Regions from separate parts of the Priestia sp. 53B2 genome, predicted to be linked through region 2. Evidence: riboswitches for the same ligand, from Rfam matches in the RefSeq annotation. Region 2 holds a riboswitch; the other holds the start of a gene.

Region 1 (5,162 bases), on a different contig from region 2:
AGAATGAATTCCCTTTTTTGATTGATAGCATAAATATAGCTTGGATTAATGTCAATAACTTGTCTTAAAAACATTTTTTGTTCCTGCAGCTGATTTTCTTTTTGCTGTAAATTTGCTTTAGAATGACGTATATAGCTAATCATTTCATTAAACTGTTTAGATAAAATACCGATTTCGCCCCGCTCAATTTCTCGTTCCGGAATTTTTTGATTAAAATTCCCGCGCGCTACTTGTCCCGCCAATTCATATAGTTTATGAATAGGATTCACAATTTGCCTTGCATATAACGCAGTAAAAAAAGAAAGCAGTAAAATCGTAACGCCTGAAACGATCCAAAGCGTTTTTTCAAACATTTCATAAGGCCTGTAAATTTCTTCAACGGGTAATTCAGCGACAATTCCCCAATCCAAAACAGGAATATATTCGAAAGACGCAAAGAAATACTTACCTTCGGTGTTCACAACGCGCTGATATCCTGATTTATGATTCATCGTTTTCTGAACGATTTCATTTTTCTTAGCATTTTCACCGATTCTCTGTTTCTCTGGGTGAGAAATAATTCTACCATTGCGGTCTACAATAAATGTATAGCCGTTCTCTCCTATATCAAACGTTTGAAAGATGGATTGAAAACTTTTATTTTCTTCAATTCGCAGCGCTAAATTTATGACTTTTTTTACATTTTGCTGCCCATCCAAAATAGGAATCGCCATCACCACAATGTAGTGCTTTGTATCTGCTGAAACGACATCGCTTAAATATATTTTTTTGGTTCGCAGCGCTTCTTGAAAATATTTTCTTTTACTTAAGTTCACATGTTTCATATTTTTTAAATCATTCGGGTAATAATGCTCAACATACCCTTTTACATTAAAAATGGTTCCGCTATCGATATACGGTGAAATATTAACTATTTTCTGCAATTCTTTGTCTATTTCTTGCTCATCATCCGATAAAAAAATAGGATCTTGCTGTACCTCGTCGCCTAGGCTCCAAATATCTTTAATAACGACATTAATTTGCTCTTTCATTCTCTTGACGGTTTTATCAGTTACCTGTCGATATTGATCTTGAGAAATATTAGGCAGCATCACTCTTGAAACAATAAACATTAGCGTCAGTACGGTACAAATAAGAAGCACATTAATCGTGAAGATTTTCCAAAACGTATGAGATTTAAACCATTTCATGTTTGTTCACCTTAATCTAATGAAGTCTACCTCCATTGTACTGCAAAATGAAAACTTTTCCATATAAATGATAGAATTCCATCTTTAGACACAGAAGAAAAGCAATTTGTTCTACATCCCTATCAGAAAACTATGAGCTTTCTCACTGTGTTTTCTGTTAGAACAAATTTTTAGTTTTCTTCTATAAACTTTGCTTCCTGCATTTTATTCATGCAGTAGAAATCAATTATTTATCCTCCACTAAAAAGACCTCATCACGGAGTGATGAGGTCAGAAATTTACTATATTCTTTTATAAAAAATCATGTTTATTCCCTGCTGATTTTCTAGCTTTTAAAGATTTATTTTCTTTTTCCTTCTAGTCCAGTAAAAAATAAATAAGAGAATAAACCAAACGGGCGTCAACAATAAGGCTGGGCGCGTCGCGTCAGAAAACAGCATAATAACAAGAATCACCGCAAACAAAGCTAGCACAACATAGTTTATAAATGGTGTTAACGGTGCTTTGAATGCTGATGCTGCATGCAGCTGCGGACGCGTCTTTTTATACCTTAGATGGCAAATAAGAATGACACTCCACACCCAAATAAAACAAATAGCGCTAATGGTCGTGACGATGCCGAAAGCTTGGTCTGGTATAAGTTTGCTTAAAAGAGCTCCCGCTGAGATGACCAGCGTAGATACAAACAATCCGTTGCTTGGTACGTGGTTTTTGTTCAGTTTTGCAAACTTAGATGGCCCTTGGTCATTTTTACTTAAATTATATAAGATACGGCTTGTTGAAAACATTCCGCTATTACAAGCAGAAGCGGCTGAAGTTAATACAACAAAATTAATAATTCCAGCAGCAAGCGGAATTCCGACTAAACTAAAGGTTTTAACAAATGGGCTTTCTGCTGCATTTAATTCCATCCACGGGTTAATAAATAAGAGGACGATAAGCGCTCCAACATAGAAAAATAAGATTCGCAGCGGAATTTTATTAATGGCCGATGGAATATTTTTTTGGGGATTCGATGTTTCTGCTGCCGATACCCCTACCAATTCAACCCCCACGTATGCGAATATAACCATTTGGAATGAAAGTAAGAAACCTGAAACCCCATTTGGAAACAGTCCTCCGTGATTCCAAAGGTTTTGAACAGTAACGGATCCCGCGTCTGTTTTAAATCCCATTACCAGCAAAATAACGCCAATAATAATTAATGCAAGAATCGTAATAACCTTTATTAAAGCAAACCAAAACTCTAATTCTCCAAATAATTTTACGGTTAATAAGTTAAGCCCTAATAAAATGATTACACAAATAAGTGCGGGAATCCACTGAGGAATATTGAACCAATATTTCACATATACGCCAACTGCAATCACATCAGCCATAGCTGTCATAATCCAGCAAAACCAGTAGGTCCACCCCGTTACAAATGACGCCCATGGTCCAAGATACTCTTCAGCAATATCAGTTAACGATTGATAACCTGCTTTAGACAGCAGTAGTTCTCCTAGCGCTCTCATCACAAAGAAAAGCGCAATACCAACAATTAAATAAGCAAAGATGATAGAGGGACCCGCAAGCTGTATTGCTTTACCAGAACCTAAAAACAAGCCCGTACCAATGGTTCCCCCAATCGCGATTAGCTGAACATGACGATTGGATAAATCCCTCTTTAATTCTCGTTGTTCCAACTCTAACTCCTCCTAACAATAAAACCTTTGATGCGATCGTGCGGACTACAAATAAAGTCCAATAAAAAAAGAGATTGGATGCGCTCCAATCTCATGGTCATAAGAATAACAAATATTAAGGTACATGCTACTAATTAGTAACATGCCAAATAAATATCCGGTACTCTTCTGTCCTTTTGCCTGAGATTGTGAACCCTTCGGCGTCGCGAAACTATCGCGATCTCTCCAGAAGCTGCTCCTGCTATAGTGTGATCCATAGCAATCATAGCTTTCTACGTATTAAATTTTTCAATCAATAGAATGACTGTCGAATAGTTGTTTATTCTAATACCAGTTGGATGCTTTGTCAACAGGAAAGATTACTTTCATTTATTTACCTTCTTCGAAAGAATGTAATCGAACAATTTCAATCGTCAACTTAGTATCCTTTTCCTTACGCTACCTGAGTCCTTGCGGGAACCTGAACACATTAAACGGATCGTAATTTTTGTTCACTCTTTCTAATCTCTCTTCGTTGTCTCCAAAATACTCACCCTCGTAGTTTCTAAGGTTGCTGATAGGAAAATTCACATAGGAACCTACCGTAATACTTTTAATATATTCAAATCGCTTGCGAAGCCAATCTCTGTTTGCTCTTGCAAATACATCTTCTGTCCATACAGACTGAAACCCCATAGTATATTTGGCGTTTCTGTAGAAAAAAGCCGTTTCTCTTTTACCAACACGGCGAATTTCTCCTCCTAGTGCATAAAAAGAAATCGCGGCATAAACGGACCCTTCTGCCGGACGCTGTATCAGCTCTGCAAGATTTTCAAGCTCAACACGTGAATAGCTCCTGTGCACAAATCTTCCCGTTGACTTAAATTTTTCAGACGGAGGATAGGTTGCTTCTATTTTTTTTACCGCTTCAAGAAAAGATAATGATTCCAGCTCGACTTGAAACCCTTCCACTTCTGCAAAAGTCTGCAAAATCTTCCGAGCTCCTTCTGGGGAGCCGTAAAAGAAGCCGTTCGCAAATATACCTAAACCTTCTCCTTCTGCATTATAAAAGCTTGCAATTAGCGTCATACGTTTGTCCAGTTCGGGCAGCCAGTTTTGCCATATATTCATCACTTGTGCCTGCTTCGCCTTTGTAGTACCTACATAAAAGAACCGAACGAGCGTCACAGAGCTGTTCGTTGGCTTTGGAAGCTGAAACGTCATGCTTACTACAATGCCAAAGTTACCGCCACCGGCACCGCGGCATGCCCAAAAAAGATCAGCGTTACACGATTTGTTTGCTTTGATGAGCTTTCCTTCATAATTGACTAGCTCTAGCTCTATCAAGCTGTCACAGCCTAATCCGTAAAGCCTGCTCGAAAGTCCCCAGCCTCCACCAAGCGTAAAGCCAGATACCCCAACAGTCGGACACGTTCCTCCTGGAAACACATATCCGTTCGAAGCGATGAAATCATACACTTCCGTATTTTTTGCTCCCGCTTCCATCTTTAAAATGTTCCGTTTTTTATCCAATTTCAACCCATTTAATCGACTAATATCAATGACTAATACACAGTCACCCGTAGAATATCCTTCATAATGATGACCGCCAGATCGAATACGAATATCAACACAATGCTTGCGCGCCCAGCGGATCGCATTCACAACATCCTGCTTTTTTTCACAGTATACAATCATAAGCGGAAATTTATTAACAGCACGATTCTATTCCTGACGAGCTTCCTCATAAACCGAATCTTTTGGCGTTACCACTTCACCCGTAAGCCCTTTTAAAAACATTGAGTCCATTTGACCTATGCCCCTTTGTACATACTTTTTATTAATTTTATTAATATAGTATTATCGATGTGGTTAAAGGTTTGGGTTTTGGAATAGAATTTGCGTTTATTATTTGTATAAAACACGTCATTATAGTTTGTTTTAAGGGAATTAATCCTCTGATGTAATTTCTCTTTAGCTATGTAACACTTTCCAAGACTAGACTTTATGGAAATTTTATATGACTATACTAAGATATTTTATACTAAAAGAACAGATGTTGAATTTTAACAATTTTATCCATTAATAAGAGTCCAGCTCAAAGAAAAAAGAGCAGAATCAAATCTGCCCTTTACTCTTTTTCTATTCATTTCTTTAATGTCAAACTTACCACATTCTCCACATGCGCTGTATGAGGGAACATATCCACAGGCTGAATGTAATCAACATGATAAGCCTTCGACAGCTGCTGCACATCTTTGGCTAATGTGGATGGATTACAAGAAACGTAAACCACTTTCTTTGGCTT
Region 2 (5,162 bases):
AAGCCGGGTTCGTTCCGTGAGCTGAGTCTGGAACAATGACTTTTGTTCGCTGCGTCTCACCATTTGCTTCATGATAGGCACGAATCATCATAAGCCCGGTCCACTCGCCGTGAGCACCTGCTGCTGGCTGAAGTGTTACTTCATCCATTCCTGTAATTTCTGTTAAATGCTCTTGTAAATCATATAAAAGTTCGAGAGCACCTTGAACCGTTTGCTCATCTTGAAGCGGATGAATATGCGCAAATCCAGCAATGCGTGCTGCTTGTTCATTCACTTTTGGATTATATTTCATCGTACATGAACCAAGCGGATAAAACCCTGAGTCCACTCCGTGATTTCGTTTTGAAAGCGCGGTGTAATGACGCATAATATCGAGTTCTGATACTTCAGGAAGCTCAGGAGCTTTGGTACGCACATACGCTTTTCCAAGCAGTTCTTCAGCATTTACTTGCGGCACATCTAACTCTGGCAATGAATAGCCGATTCGCCCTTCTTTACTGCTTTCAAAAATAAGTGATTGATTTTGATTAAGCATGAAGATCCCCCAATTCATTTACAAGTTGGTCAATTTCCTCTTTTGTACGGAGCTCTGTAAAAGCAAGCAGCATGTGATTTTCAAGCGCTTGGTTATCACGGCTAAGATCATAACCGCCAATTATTTTTGATGCTAATAAATGATTGTTTGCTTCTGTTACAGAAACAGGAAGCCTCACGACTAATTCGTTAAAAAACGGTCCTTCAAATGCTACATTTACCCCTTTTGCCTTTAACACTTCATATGCATAATGCGTTTTTGATAAGTTTTGCAGCGCCATTTCTTTTACACCTTGCTTGCCTAAAGCTGTCATTGCAACTGATGCCGCTAAAGCATTTAACGCTTGATTTGAACAAATGTTAGACGTCGCTTTATCGCGGCGTATATGCTGTTCACGCGCTTGAAGGGTTAAAACAAACCCTCGCTTACCGTTTTCATCTACCGTTTGCCCTACTAATCGCCCTGGAATTTTTCGCATAAGCTTAGACGTAGTTGCAAAGTATCCGCAGTGCGGGCCTCCAAATTGACTCGGAATACCAAATGGCTGTGCATCTCCGATGACAATATCAGCTCCGAATTCTCCAGGAGGCGTAAGTAAACCTAACGATAAAGGATTACTTGAAACCACAAACATGCATTTTTCTTGATGAGTAATTTCTTCAATTTCTTTTAACGGCTCGATTTGTCCGTAGAAATTGGGGTATTGGACAATAACAGCTGCCACGTCACTTCCCATCTCTTTTTCTAATGCAATCATATCTGTTACTCCGTCTGCTGCAGGGATTTCTACCACTTCAATGTATTGACCCTTCGCATACGTTTTTAAAACATCTTTTGACTCAGGGTGAACAGCCGCAGAGACAAGTACTTTTTTCTTTTTTGTTTGACCCGCACTGAGCATAGCAGCTTCTGCTAAAGCAGTTCCTCCGTCATACATAGAAGAATTAGCCACGTCCATCCCCGTTAACTCACAAATCATCGTTTGAAATTCAAAGATGGCCTGAAGTTCTCCTTGAGAAATTTCTGGTTGATACGGAGTATAAGCCGTATAAAATTCCGAACGAGAAATAACATGATCAACAATAACCGGCATGTAATGATCGTAAACTCCTGCTCCTAAAAAAGAAGCATAGTCTTTTAAATGAGCATTTTTAGCAGCCATACTATTTAATTCTTTTAACAGCTGAGGCTCTGAAGCCGCTTTTTTAATATTGTATTCTCCTTGAAAACGAACGCGCTGCGGAATATCTGAAAATAAATCATCAACAGATGAAACACCAATTGCTGCTAACATTTGCTGCTGATCTTGTTCTGTCATTGGTAAATAGCGATGTAACATGTTAAATTCCTCCCCAAAGCTTACTTTGAACGTTTATAAAAAGGTGTTGAAACCACTTTTGCTTTTAAGCGTTTTTTTCGAACCTGCACTTCCACTTCTTGACCAAGCTCTGAATACTCTGCAGATAATAGCGCTAAACCGATGTTTTTCTTTAGTGTAGGTGACTGTGTCCCTGTTGTCACAAACCCAATTTGCTCTTCACCTGCAAATACTTCGTAACCGTGTCGTGGTATACCTTTATCAATCATTTCAATTCCCACTAACTTACGGGATGCTCCGCTTTCACGCTGTTCTTTTAGCACTTCTTTTCCAATAAAGCTGTCTTTGTTCGTTTTCACTGCAAATCCAATTCGAGCTTCAATGGGCGTAATATCTTTTGAAAGCTCTTGGCCATATAAAGCCAAAGTAGCTTCAAAACGAAGCGTATCGCGAGCTCCTAATCCGCAAGGCAACACACCTTCATCACTGCCTGCTTCTAAAATAGCCGTCCACAAGTGAGAGGCATCAGCTGAAGAACAATAAATTTCAAAGCCATCTTCTCCGGTGTACCCAGTACGTGAAACGAGAGCTTTTACATTGGCTACTTCTACATCATCAGCAAATGTAAATGGCTTTAATAAAGATAAATTTTCGTTCGTTAAAGTTTGTAAAACTTTTTCTGCTAAAGGACCTTGTAAAGCTAGCTGCGCAGTTTCATCAGATTGATTAACGAGCGTTACATCTCCTTGTTTGTGAGACACCAGCCACTCATAGTCTTTTTGAATATTAGCAGCGTTTACGACTAGCAAATACTCTTGATCTGCTTTTTTATAAATCAGCAAATCATCTACCGTGCCTCCGTCTTCGTAACACATAGCCGTATACTGCGCTTTTCCATCTACAAGGGTAGAAACGTCATTTGTCATCGTGTGCTGAAGAAAAGCTAAGCTATCAGCTCCTGTTACAAGAATTTCTCCCATATGAGAGACATCAAAAAGGCCTGCCCTTGTACGTACAGCTTCATGCTCTTCTTTAATAGAAGAAAATTGAACGGGAAGAGCCCATCCGCCAAAATCAATTGTTTTGGCACCATATTTTTGATAGGTATCATAAAGCGGCGTTTTGTGTAATTCTGTTGTCATATTCATGTCCTCCTCTTTTTCACGTGAAACTTTTCATAACGGGGAGTTTTCAAATAGTGTGGGGATCACTATGTATCCAAACAAAAAAGGACAGAAAACCCCCTACTGTATTTAGTAGGAAGTCTCTGTCCTTTTCACCTGAAAGTTTACCTATAAATAAATAGGTTTGCCTCGTGGGTGGTCTATAAACGCATAGACACTCTCCAGAGCTGCGTCAAACAAGAGTCTTTTTGCCTGAGAGATTCACAATTTTATTGCTTGCTCCTTCGGCGCTACATTCAAGTAGTCTCTCCCCGTGTCGTCATTCGCTTCTATAAAGTTGGTAAAGTTGGGCATACTACTGAAAGATGTATCTATCTTTATTCACACAATCATTTGTAAAGTGCTAATCTATTTTCTTTTTCAAATTTTCTAAATATATTTTTATCCTACCTGATTCTTATCATTTGTTCAATAAAAATTTTTTACAAAGGAGCATTTTTATCATGAAAGTGAAATTAAACATCGATGAAACATGGGAAGCGGCCTTCTCAACTAAATTGGAGCAAGACGGCCCTTGGTCTGCGTGGGATTTGTATAAACTTGCCTATGAAATAGAAGACCAAACGCTTATTTCAGAATTTGAAGGACTGCAAAGCCCAAAACATCTAGCCGATTTAACGCCGCTTCCTCATCAGCTCGAAGTAGCCAAACAAGTAGTTGAAACAATGAATGGGAAAGCCATTTTAGCAGATGAAGTAGGACTGGGGAAAACGATTGAAGCAGGGTTAATTTTGAAGGAATATATGATTCGCGGACTTGTTAAAAAAGTTCTCATTTTAGTTCCAGCTTCGCTTGTTTCGCAGTGGGCTATGGAATTGAATCAAAAATTTTATATTCCCGCAGTCCCTCAAAGAAAATCATATGTGTGGGATCAGTGTGACATCGTTGTGTCTTCAATTGATACAGCAAAACGTTCTCCTCATCGAGAAATTGTGCTAGAACAAGACTACGACCTCATCATCATTGATGAAGCTCATAAACTTAAAAACAACAAAACAAAAAACTATGAATTTGTGCAAAGTCTAAAAAAGAAATTTTGTCTGTTGCTAACCGCAACACCGATTCAAAATCGAATTGAAGAAATTTTTAACTTAGTCTCTCTTTTAAAGCCTGGCCATCTCGGCAATAAAGACTATTTCGAAAAATTATTTTCCGCTAAAAAACGCTCTTTGCAAAACGATGAACACTTAAAAGAGCTTGTTAACAAAGTTATGATTCGAAATCGCCGCCACGATACGGGTATCGAATGGACGAAGCGAATTGTTCAAACCATTCCTGTTGAATTCTCGCCAAAAGAACGGGAGCTATACGATGCAATTACGTCTTTTAAAGGAAACGGACTGCACCCTTCAAGCGCTTTTTCAATTTTAACCCTGCAGCGAGAGGCCTGCAGCAGCCGTGAAGCGGTGTATATGACATTAAAAAACATGCTGGAACGTCAGGAAGATCCAAACAGCGCATTAACAGAACATATGATTACTCCGTTAATGGAACTACTTCAGCAAGTGCCGCAAAATGCAAAAGCAGAAAAAGTGCTGGAGCTCGTTCAGAAAATTGATGATAAAGTCATTATTTTTACTGAGTACAGAGCAACTCAACTGTATTTACAGTGGTATTTAAAACAGCATGGAATTACCTCTGTACCTTTTAGAGGCGGATTTAAGCGAGGTAAAAAAGACTGGATGAAGCAGCTTTTTGAAAGCCACGCGCAAGTATTTATTGCCACTGAAGCAGGCGGAGAAGGAATCAATCTTCAGTTTTGTCATCATATCATTAACTATGATCTACCGTGGAATCCAATGCGTCTAGAACAGCGAATTGGAAGGGTCCATCGTTTAGGTCAAAAACATGATGTTCACATTTACAATTTAGCCATTCAACATACGGTCGAAGAACATATTTTAAAATTGTTATACGAAAAAATAAACCTTTTTGAACGAGTTGTTGGAGAGCTAGATGATATTTTAACAAAGCTTGATTTGAAAAATATCGAAGAGCATATTCAGGATATTTTATTTCATTCACGGAGTGAAGGAGAAATAAAAATCAAAATGGAGAACTTGACGTCTATTATTCAATACGAAGACAGCGAGGAGGATCAGCATGCAGCAAACTGATATTCATC

The links. Region 2 has a riboswitch for glycine ahead of gcvT (glycine cleavage system aminomethyltransferase GcvT). Riboswitches for the same ligand answer to the same signal wherever they lie in the genome.
Region 1: it holds a riboswitch for glycine, as region 2 does, so the genes downstream of both, ACN6NE_RS12870 (amino acid permease) here and gcvT (glycine cleavage system aminomethyltransferase GcvT) in region 2, are expected to answer to the same signal.

The regions. Positions count from the first base shown of each region.
Region 1 is NZ_JBLZXA010000015.1:129,351-134,512, reverse strand. Features, by position in the region: gene ACN6NE_RS12875 (PAS domain-containing sensor histidine kinase) at 1-1,190, opposite strand, end outside; gene ACN6NE_RS12870 (amino acid permease) at 1,523-2,875, opposite strand; glycine riboswitch at 3,034-3,114, opposite strand; partial or broken gene ACN6NE_RS12865 (FAD-binding oxidoreductase) at 3,314-4,663, opposite strand; gene rlmD (23S rRNA (uracil(1939)-C(5))-methyltransferase RlmD) at 5,001-5,162, opposite strand, start outside.
Region 2 is NZ_JBLZXA010000008.1:709,956-715,117, forward strand. Features, by position in the region: gene gcvPB (aminomethyl-transferring glycine dehydrogenase subunit GcvPB) at 1-535, opposite strand, end outside; gene gcvPA (aminomethyl-transferring glycine dehydrogenase subunit GcvPA) at 528-1,874, opposite strand; gene gcvT (glycine cleavage system aminomethyltransferase GcvT) at 1,895-2,995, opposite strand; glycine riboswitch at 3,208-3,300, opposite strand; gene ACN6NE_RS07025 (DEAD/DEAH box helicase) at 3,481-5,154, shown strand; gene ACN6NE_RS07030 (YqhG family protein) at 5,141-5,162, shown strand, end outside.